2 linked regions of the Marinomonas mediterranea MMB-1 genome follow. The main gene of each other region encodes a partner of the protein of the gene in region 2 in a complex. Links are inferred from orthologs where the notes say so. Each region holds a gene or a part of one and is shown on either strand. Other genes may lie near its edges.

Region 1 (3,417 bases), 860 kb from region 2 along the record:
ATTGAAGCGCCAGAGCGTAAGAAAATTGCTTTGTTTACTAATGTTGATGAGCGCGCAGTAATATCGCTGCCTGATGCGGATACCATTTATAGAATCCCTCAAATGTTAGCGGATCAAGGGTTGGATAGCTTAATCGTTGATCGTTTCAACCTAGATGGCAATATCGCCGATCTCAGCATTTGGAATAAAGTTGCTCAAGCTAAGCTTAACCCTGAAAAGCAAGTTAATATTGCTATGGTGGGTAAGTATATGGAGCTTTTGGATGCCTATAAGTCTCTTATTGAAGCAATGGATCATGCTGGTATTCATGCTCGCACGAAAGTGAAATTACACTACATTGATTCAGAGAAAGTGGAAGAAGAAGGAACGTCTATTCTAGAAGGAATGGATGCAATTTTGGTTCCTGGTGGGTTTGGTGAGCGTGGTGTTGAAGGTAAAATTCGTACTGCTCAGTATGCTCGCGAAAATAAAACCCCTTACTTAGGTATCTGTTTAGGTATGCAAGTAGCGGTCATCGAATTTGCTCGAAATGTAGCAAATCTTTCCGGTGCACACAGCACGGAATTTAACTTAAAAACAGAGAATCCCGTCGTTGGTTTGATCACTGAATGGACTAACGCAGAAGGTTCCAAAGAAATCCGGTCAGAGGAATCCGATCTTGGTGGAACAATGCGCCTTGGAGCTCAGGACTGTAACTTGGTGGAAGGCACGAAAGCATTCGAAGCCTACGGCAAGCCAGTTGTCAGTGAGCGTCATCGCCATCGTTATGAAGTAAACAACTATTATCTTGAAGCGTTAGAGAAAGCGGGTTTGACGATTTCTGGTCGTTCAGCCGATAGCTCTCTCGTCGAGATGGTGGAAATTGAAGATCACCCTTGGTTTGTGGCATGTCAGTTCCACCCAGAGTTTACTTCTACACCTCGATATGGACACGGCCTGTTCAGTGCATTTGTTCATGCTGCACTGAAGTTCGCAGGAAAAGAAAAATAACTTTTGCAAACAGGTGTTTGTGACTATTTCATTTTTATGAAGGTTCATCTAAATAAAGGGGTTTGTTATGAGTCAAATCGTTGATATTAAGGCCAGAGAAGTACTGGACTCCCGCGGTAATCCAACTGTTGAAGCGGACGTATTTCTTGAGGATGGCGCTTTTGGATCAGCGTGTGCACCTTCTGGTGCCTCTACCGGTTCTCGTGAAGCTTTAGAGTTACGTGATGGAGATAAGAGCCGTTACCTAGGTAAAGGTGTCTTAAAGGCGGTTGCTGCAGTAAATGGCCCAATTCGTGACGCTTTAATCGGTAAAGACGCAACGGCGCAAGCAGAGCTTGATCAGATCATGATTGATCTGGATGGAACTGAAAACAAATCTACTTTTGGCGCGAACGCTATTTTGGCGGTTTCTTTGGCAACTGCAAAAGCAGCGGCGGTTTCTAAAAAAGTACCATTGTATGCTCACATTGCTGACATAAACGGTACCTCTGGCGAGTTCTCTATGCCTGTGCCGATGATGAATATCATCAATGGCGGTGAGCATGCCGATAACAACGTCGATATTCAAGAGTTTATGGTTCAGCCTGTCGGCGCGCCAAACTTCCGTGAAGCGCTACGTTACGGTGCTGAGATTTTCCACGCACTGAAAAAAGTGTTAACCGCTCGCGGTCTAAATACTGCAGTTGGTGATGAGGGTGGGTTCGCTCCTGATTTGTCTTCTAATGCCGAAGCGCTTGCTGTCATTAAAGAAGCGGTTGCAGCTGCGGGTTATGAGTTAGGTAAAGACATCACCTTGGCGATGGACTGTGCTTCTTCTGAATTCTATGAAGATGGTAAGTACAACATGAAAGGCGAAGGCAAAGTGTTCTCTTCTGAAGAGTTCTCTGATTACCTTGCTGAGTTGTGTGAAGAATATCCAATCGTATCGATTGAAGATGGTCAAGACGAGTCTGATTGGGATGGCTTTGCTTACCAAACTAAGATTCTTGGGGATAAAATTCAACTAGTAGGTGATGACCTATTTGTTACGAATACTAAGATTCTTAAGCGTGGTATCGATGAAGGAATTGGTAACTCTATCCTTATTAAGTTCAACCAAATTGGCTCTTTGACCGAAACGCTTGAAGCAATCAAAATGGCGAAAGCAGCAGGTTACACTGCCGTTATTTCTCACCGTTCTGGTGAAACTGAAGACGCTACGATTGCTGACTTGGCTGTCGGTACGGCTGCTGGTCAAATTAAGACAGGTTCTTTATGCCGTTCTGATCGTGTGTCTAAGTATAACCAATTGCTTCGCATCGAAGAGCAATTGGGTGGAAAAGCACCTTATAACGGTCTTTCTGAGATTAAAGGTCAGGCGTAATTTCGTTCTGATTTTAAAAGGGAGAACATTTGTTCTCCCTTTTTTATTTTCTTTGATCTACTTTCGATGAATAATGGACGTCTTCTAACAGTATTATTTTCTTTATGACCCAGCGCATTATTCTTATTACGTTATTTATCCTAGTCTGCGTCCTGTCGTATCGCCTTTATTTTGGCGATCAAGGAATTAAACGGCAGGAAGAGTTGGCTAAGCAAGTCGAATATCAAGAGCGTATTAACGATAGGCTTAGGCAGCGCAATGATGCCTTGCGAGCGCAAGTGAGCGATTTAAGGCAAGGTGAAGAAGCGGTTGAAGAGCATGTTAGAGCGGAGCTGCAGTACATCAAAGAAGGGGAAACCTTCTATAGAATGGTCGAAAAATGAGTAAGAAATTTTGGGTTGTTATTCCCGCAGCGGGTGTTGGGAGAAGAATGCAATCTGATTGCCCTAAGCAATATTTAGACATTTCGGGAAAAACGGTCTTAGACCGAACTATTTCGGTATTTATAGAGCGCAAAGATATCGAGGGAATCGCCGTTGGTATCGGTGCCAATGACGCTTATTGGCAAGACTCTATTTGGGCGGAACACTCTAATGTTCATTCGTATGTTGGTGGGTCTGAGAGGTCTGAAACCGTGCAAAATGGGTTGTCCTTTTTGTTGGATCAACATGGCGTTACGCCACATCAATCTGTCTTGGTTCATGATGCTGCGCGTCCTCTACTTCCTCAAACGGCACTCGATAAAATTCTTAGCCATGATGGCAAGTTTGGGTGCATATTGGCCTTGCCATGTAGAGATACCATTAAACAACAGCAACAGGGAAATGCGACGATTCACTCCACGTTAGATCGACGTCTTCTTTGGCAGGCTCAAACACCGCAATGTTTTCCTGTTGGTGCATTAAAAAAAGCGTTAGAGCAAGCGGTTCAAGACGGCGCATTGATCACAGATGAAAGCTCGGCTATGGAAAGGTTGGGCTGGCAGCCTGCGCTTATAGAGGGCGACGTACTCAATTTTAAGATAACGTCGCCTGATGATTTAATGTTAGCGAGAGCGGTTCTTC
Region 2 (4,296 bases):
GTGTTCCTGTTACACCACCAGGAGGGGTGGGTTGACCTAAAAATGGAGCAAGTTGAAGGATAATTAATATCACCCCGATGCCAGACATAAAGCCAGATATGACACTATAAGGCATAAGTGTGATGTACTTACCCAGCTTCAATGCACCTAGGCAAATTTGAAATACCCCTGCCATCATCACAACAGTAAATGCCATTGCGACGCCTTGATCTGGGTTCGCGGCAATCATTGCGCTTAGTACTGCGGTCATGACAACCGTCATTGGGCCTGTCGGTTCGGAAATAAGGGATGTGGAGCCACCGAAGATGGAGGCAAATAAGCCGACCAGTATTGCACCCCATAACCCTGCCTCTGCTCCGGCGCCAGATGCCACGCCAAACGCAAGCGCTAACGGGAGGGAGACAATTGCGGTTGTTAATCCGCCAAATAGATCTCCGGCGAGAGATAAGTTTTTGAATCTAGATAGGTCTATAAGTGTTTTCATTTTTCCAAATAAAAGTTATTAACCAAAATTAATGATTGATAAAAAAGAGCCCGCATGCAGCGGGCTTTTTTTGAGCTAATAGCTAAATTTATTCAGCGGTCTCTGTTCCGGAGCTAGCGCTTTCTGGAGGAGTTGCTTGTACGTCTTCTCCTCGTGATAGTCTCGGATCATTTTTTACTCGTCCTTGACGTCTTCCGCGACGTTCACTCGACGCTGCTCGTTTTTCTTCCAACGCTTTTCGAGCTTCTTCTTGTTGTTTGAGTATTGCTTCAGGTAGCTCTACTGATGCTCTTTTTTCTGTCACTTTCGGAGCAGGCTTGCCGCGACCGCGTCTTGGGGCGCGTGCTCGTTGAGTCGTAGGCTCTGGCTGATCGGCAGTGGGCTCTGGCGTTGGTTGTGCTTCGGGCTTGCTATCAGGCGTCTCTGTCACTGCTTCAACTGAGTTGTTTTGCTCTGAAGAGCTCTCTTCGGAATCCGTTTTCTCTAGAATGCTTTCCTGAGTACTAGACTCTTCGGAATCCGCTTTCTCTAGAATGCTTTCCTGAGTACTAGACTCTTTGGCATCAGTTTCTTCGGTGTTAGCCTCTTCAGTACTAGTCTCTTTTGTCGTTGTTGCCTCGGAGGTAGATACAGCGGGTTCGTTATCAGAAGAGGTCTCGTTAGAGGCTGTCTGCTGATTCTCGTTTGTCGAACTTACTTCGACAGTGTCTGGAGTGGGTGCAGTTTCAGTTTGAGCTGCTTCCATTACAGGCTCTTCCTGTTCAGTTTTGACACTTGTGTCTTCTGCATTCGCCGCTTCTGAAGAGGTGCTTTCAGGATCTGTAGTCTCTACTGGTTCACTTTCAGCAACAGGTTCGCTTGCAGGTTGTGCGCTATTCTCAACTGCATTTTTAGTGGTGTCATCACTAGCGGTTTCCTTTGCAGGTTCCGCGTCAACGATTGGCGTAGTTTGAGGTGCTTCTTCGTTTGATGACGTTTCTTCTTTCGCAGCTGTTTTAGGAATTGAGGTAGTCTCAAGTTCCTTTTTCGCAGTGTTCGCTTCTAGCTTGCTCTCTACAACTTCAACAGAAGAAGGTGTTTCAGTAGCGACAGAGGTTTCTTCAGTTGCTGGCTGAGTAGCTTCTGCTTGCGTCGGTGCTGCATCACCTCGTGGTGATTTACGAGAGCGTCTTGATCTGCGCGGTTTTCTTTCTTTAGTTGAAGCTGAGTCTGTAGACGTCGCGTCGGAACGTTGTCCTTCTTGAGCTTCAATTTGAGCTGCTTCTTTCGCATCAGCTTCTTGTTTTGCGTTTTCTTGTTTTGCTAGTTCTGCTTCATCACGAAGTTTACCGTTTCGACGCTTGTTTTCATTGCGTGTACGTTTGCGCTCTTTTACTTCGGGAACTTTCTTCTCAGGTGCAACTTCAACGGTCGCTTTACGCTTGGTTTCACTGCGCTCTTCGGATTGCGGCGCTTTTTTCTTCGCTTGAGGAGCGTGAGTTTTTACCTGCGCTTCCGCTTGCTCGCGACGGGTTTTGCGTGTCGAGCGCGGTTTTTCTTGTTTGCGTTCGTCACCTTGATCGCGCTTTTGGTGTTTGTTCGTACGTTGTGGTTTGGAGCGTTTGTTTCTATCTCCTTGCGTACCTTGGTTAGAACGGCTTTTAGTTGTTGTGGATGGTTTGCTGTCCTTTTTGGTTTCCGCTTCTTCCGTTGCACCAAACAGTGCGCGGAAAATGCGTGTTAGCAATCCAGTTTTTTCAACTTTTTTAGGTTCTGGAGTGGGGGCTGGAGCAGGGGACTTGGGAGCAATACTTGTTACCGCCGCTTGTGGTCGAGCTTGCTCAACCGCCTGGCGAGGCTCGTAAGGTGCTTCATCGGGAGTTTCTACAAGGGTGTAGCTACTGTCGTCCTGAGTGATTACGGCGTTGTCGTCGCGAATTCTCTCCACAGTGAAGTGCGGTGTTTCCATGTGTGGATTTGGCACCAAAATGATGTGCACGTCATTGCGTTTTTCGATTTTCGCGATGTTTGTACGCTTTTCGTTTAACAAGAAAGTCGCAACAGAGACCGGTAATATTGCGCGTATTTGAGCGGTGCGTTCTTTCGCACACTCTTCCTCAATAAGGCGAAGTACGGACAGGGCTAGTGATTCAACGTCACGGATAAAGCCTTGTCCATTACAGCGTGGGCAAACAATGCCGCTTGTTTCGCCTAGAGAAGGGCGCAAGCGTTGGCGGGACATTTCTAGAAGTCCAAAGCGCGAGATACGGCCTAGTTGCACTCGAGCGCGGTCCGCTTCAAGTGCTTGTTTCATGCGGTTTTCAACTTCTTTCTGGTTTTTTAGTGGTGTCATATCGATAAAATCAATGACAACCAGTCCACCTATGTCTCGTAGGCGCAATTGACGTGCAATTTCGTCAGCGGCTTCTAAGTTGGTTTGCAGTGCGGTCTCTTCGATATCTCCGCCTTTTGTTGCACGTGCGGAGTTGATATCAATCGATACGAGCGCTTCAGTCGGATCAATTACGATGGAGCCGCCTGAAGGTAGTCGAACTTCACGTTGGAAAGCGGTTTCGATTTGCGTTTCGATTTGGAAACGATTGAACAGCGGAGTGGTATCAGAGTATTGCTTAATGCGACTCTTAAACTGTGGCATAACTTGCATAACGAAGTTGATTGCGTCTTGGTAGGCGCCTTTTTCGTCGATTAATACTTCGCCAATGTCATCGCGCAAGTAGTCACGAATTGCTCTGATAACGATGTTACTTTCTTGATAGATCAAGAATGGAGCTGGCTTTTCTGAAGCTGCTTTTGTGATCGAGCTCCACAATGTATCGAGATAGTCTAAGTCCCATTGTAGTTCTTCAGTTGAGCGACCTACACCCGCTGTACGAACAATTAAGCCGCCATTTTCAGGGGTTGAAAGGCCGGACATTGCTTCTTTTAATTGCGTACGATCATCACCATCGATTCGGCGAGAAATGCCGCCTGCGCGAGGGTTGTTTGGCATTAGTACTAAGTATCGCCCTGCCAAACTTACGAATGTCGTCAGTGCTGCACCTTTGTTTCCACGCTCTTCTTTGTCTACTTGAACTATGACTTCCTGACCTTCGGTTAAAACATCTTTGATGTTTAGGCGTCCGTCAGAGTTAGATTTTTTTGAAAAGTAAGTTTTAGAAATTTCTTTAAGAGGGAGGAATCCGTGTCGTTCTGCGCCGTAGTCAACGAACGCCGCTTCGAGGCTAGGCTCAATGCGTGTGATTTTCCCTTTGTAGATATTTGCTTTTTTCTGTTCTCTTGACCCGGACTCTATATCTAAATCATAAAGGCGCTGGCCATCCACTAGTGCAACGCGCAATTCTTCTTGTTGCGTCGCGTTTATTAGCATTCTAATCATTAATTTTGAACTCTGTTTAGTCACGAACAGAGGGAGCGGTTTGAGTGGCGTTGAAAAATAGTGCTTTTCCAAGTACGGCGGACACAACATATCTGTTGATGGGTAACACGCAAAGAGGATCTACTGCGAAATTATATCAGTGGACTGGTTATATCTTAGCTAGTTACGTCATTTTACGGTTGTATTTTGTCATCAATGGCTTTCAGCAACTTTTTATTTTGAAAGCGTCTCGTACTCAGTCAAACGAACTACAAAATCAGGCAACCCATGGTCGACTTCTCTCGATTCATGCGGTTTATTATTTAAGCTTAACTGTTACAGAGGTAAGATATGAGCCAGAGTATCGCTCTGGTGGTAGTAAATTCGGTATCATACGTTTTCTTCGAGGCGTTTTGTTGCCTCTTACCCTCTGCGGAACTGAATATAGCAGTAAAAA

Evidence for each region. The genes of interacting proteins can lie anywhere in the genome.
Region 1: the proteins of rne (region 2) and eno are in contact, whole or in part, in a solved structure (PDB 2FYM), measured with the Escherichia coli proteins. The link is inferred for Marinomonas mediterranea MMB-1 from one-to-one orthologs.

Annotation. Positions count from the first base shown.
Region 1 is NC_015276.1:1,316,469-1,319,885, forward strand. What follows is about bases 234-3,205. They hold eno (phosphopyruvate hydratase), read left to right. Parts: upstream 234-1,057; coding sequence 1,058-2,353; downstream 2,354-3,205. Other genes in these bases: MARME_RS05930 (CTP synthase), read left to right, coding at 234-990; MARME_RS05940 (septum formation initiator family protein), read left to right, coding at 2,458-2,736; ispD (2-C-methyl-D-erythritol 4-phosphate cytidylyltransferase), read left to right, coding at 2,733-3,205. Outside these bases: more of MARME_RS05930, read left to right, coding at 1-233; more of ispD, read left to right, coding at 3,206-3,417. UniProt on the Escherichia coli protein: Catalyzes the reversible conversion of 2-phosphoglycerate (2-PG) into phosphoenolpyruvate (PEP). It is essential for the degradation of carbohydrates via glycolysis.
Region 2 is NC_015276.1:2,179,690-2,183,985, forward strand. The notes cover bases 373-4,223. They hold rne (ribonuclease E), read right to left. Parts: upstream 3,861-4,223; coding sequence 573-3,860; downstream 373-572. Other genes in these bases: MARME_RS10045 (SulP family inorganic anion transporter), read right to left, coding at 373-484; MARME_RS22295 (hypothetical protein), read left to right, coding at 3,905-4,223. In the rest of the region: more of MARME_RS10045, read right to left, coding at 1-372; more of MARME_RS22295, read left to right, coding at 4,224-4,296. UniProt on the Escherichia coli protein: Endoribonuclease that plays a central role in RNA processing and decay. Required for the maturation of 5S and 16S rRNAs and the majority of tRNAs. Also involved in the degradation of most mRNAs.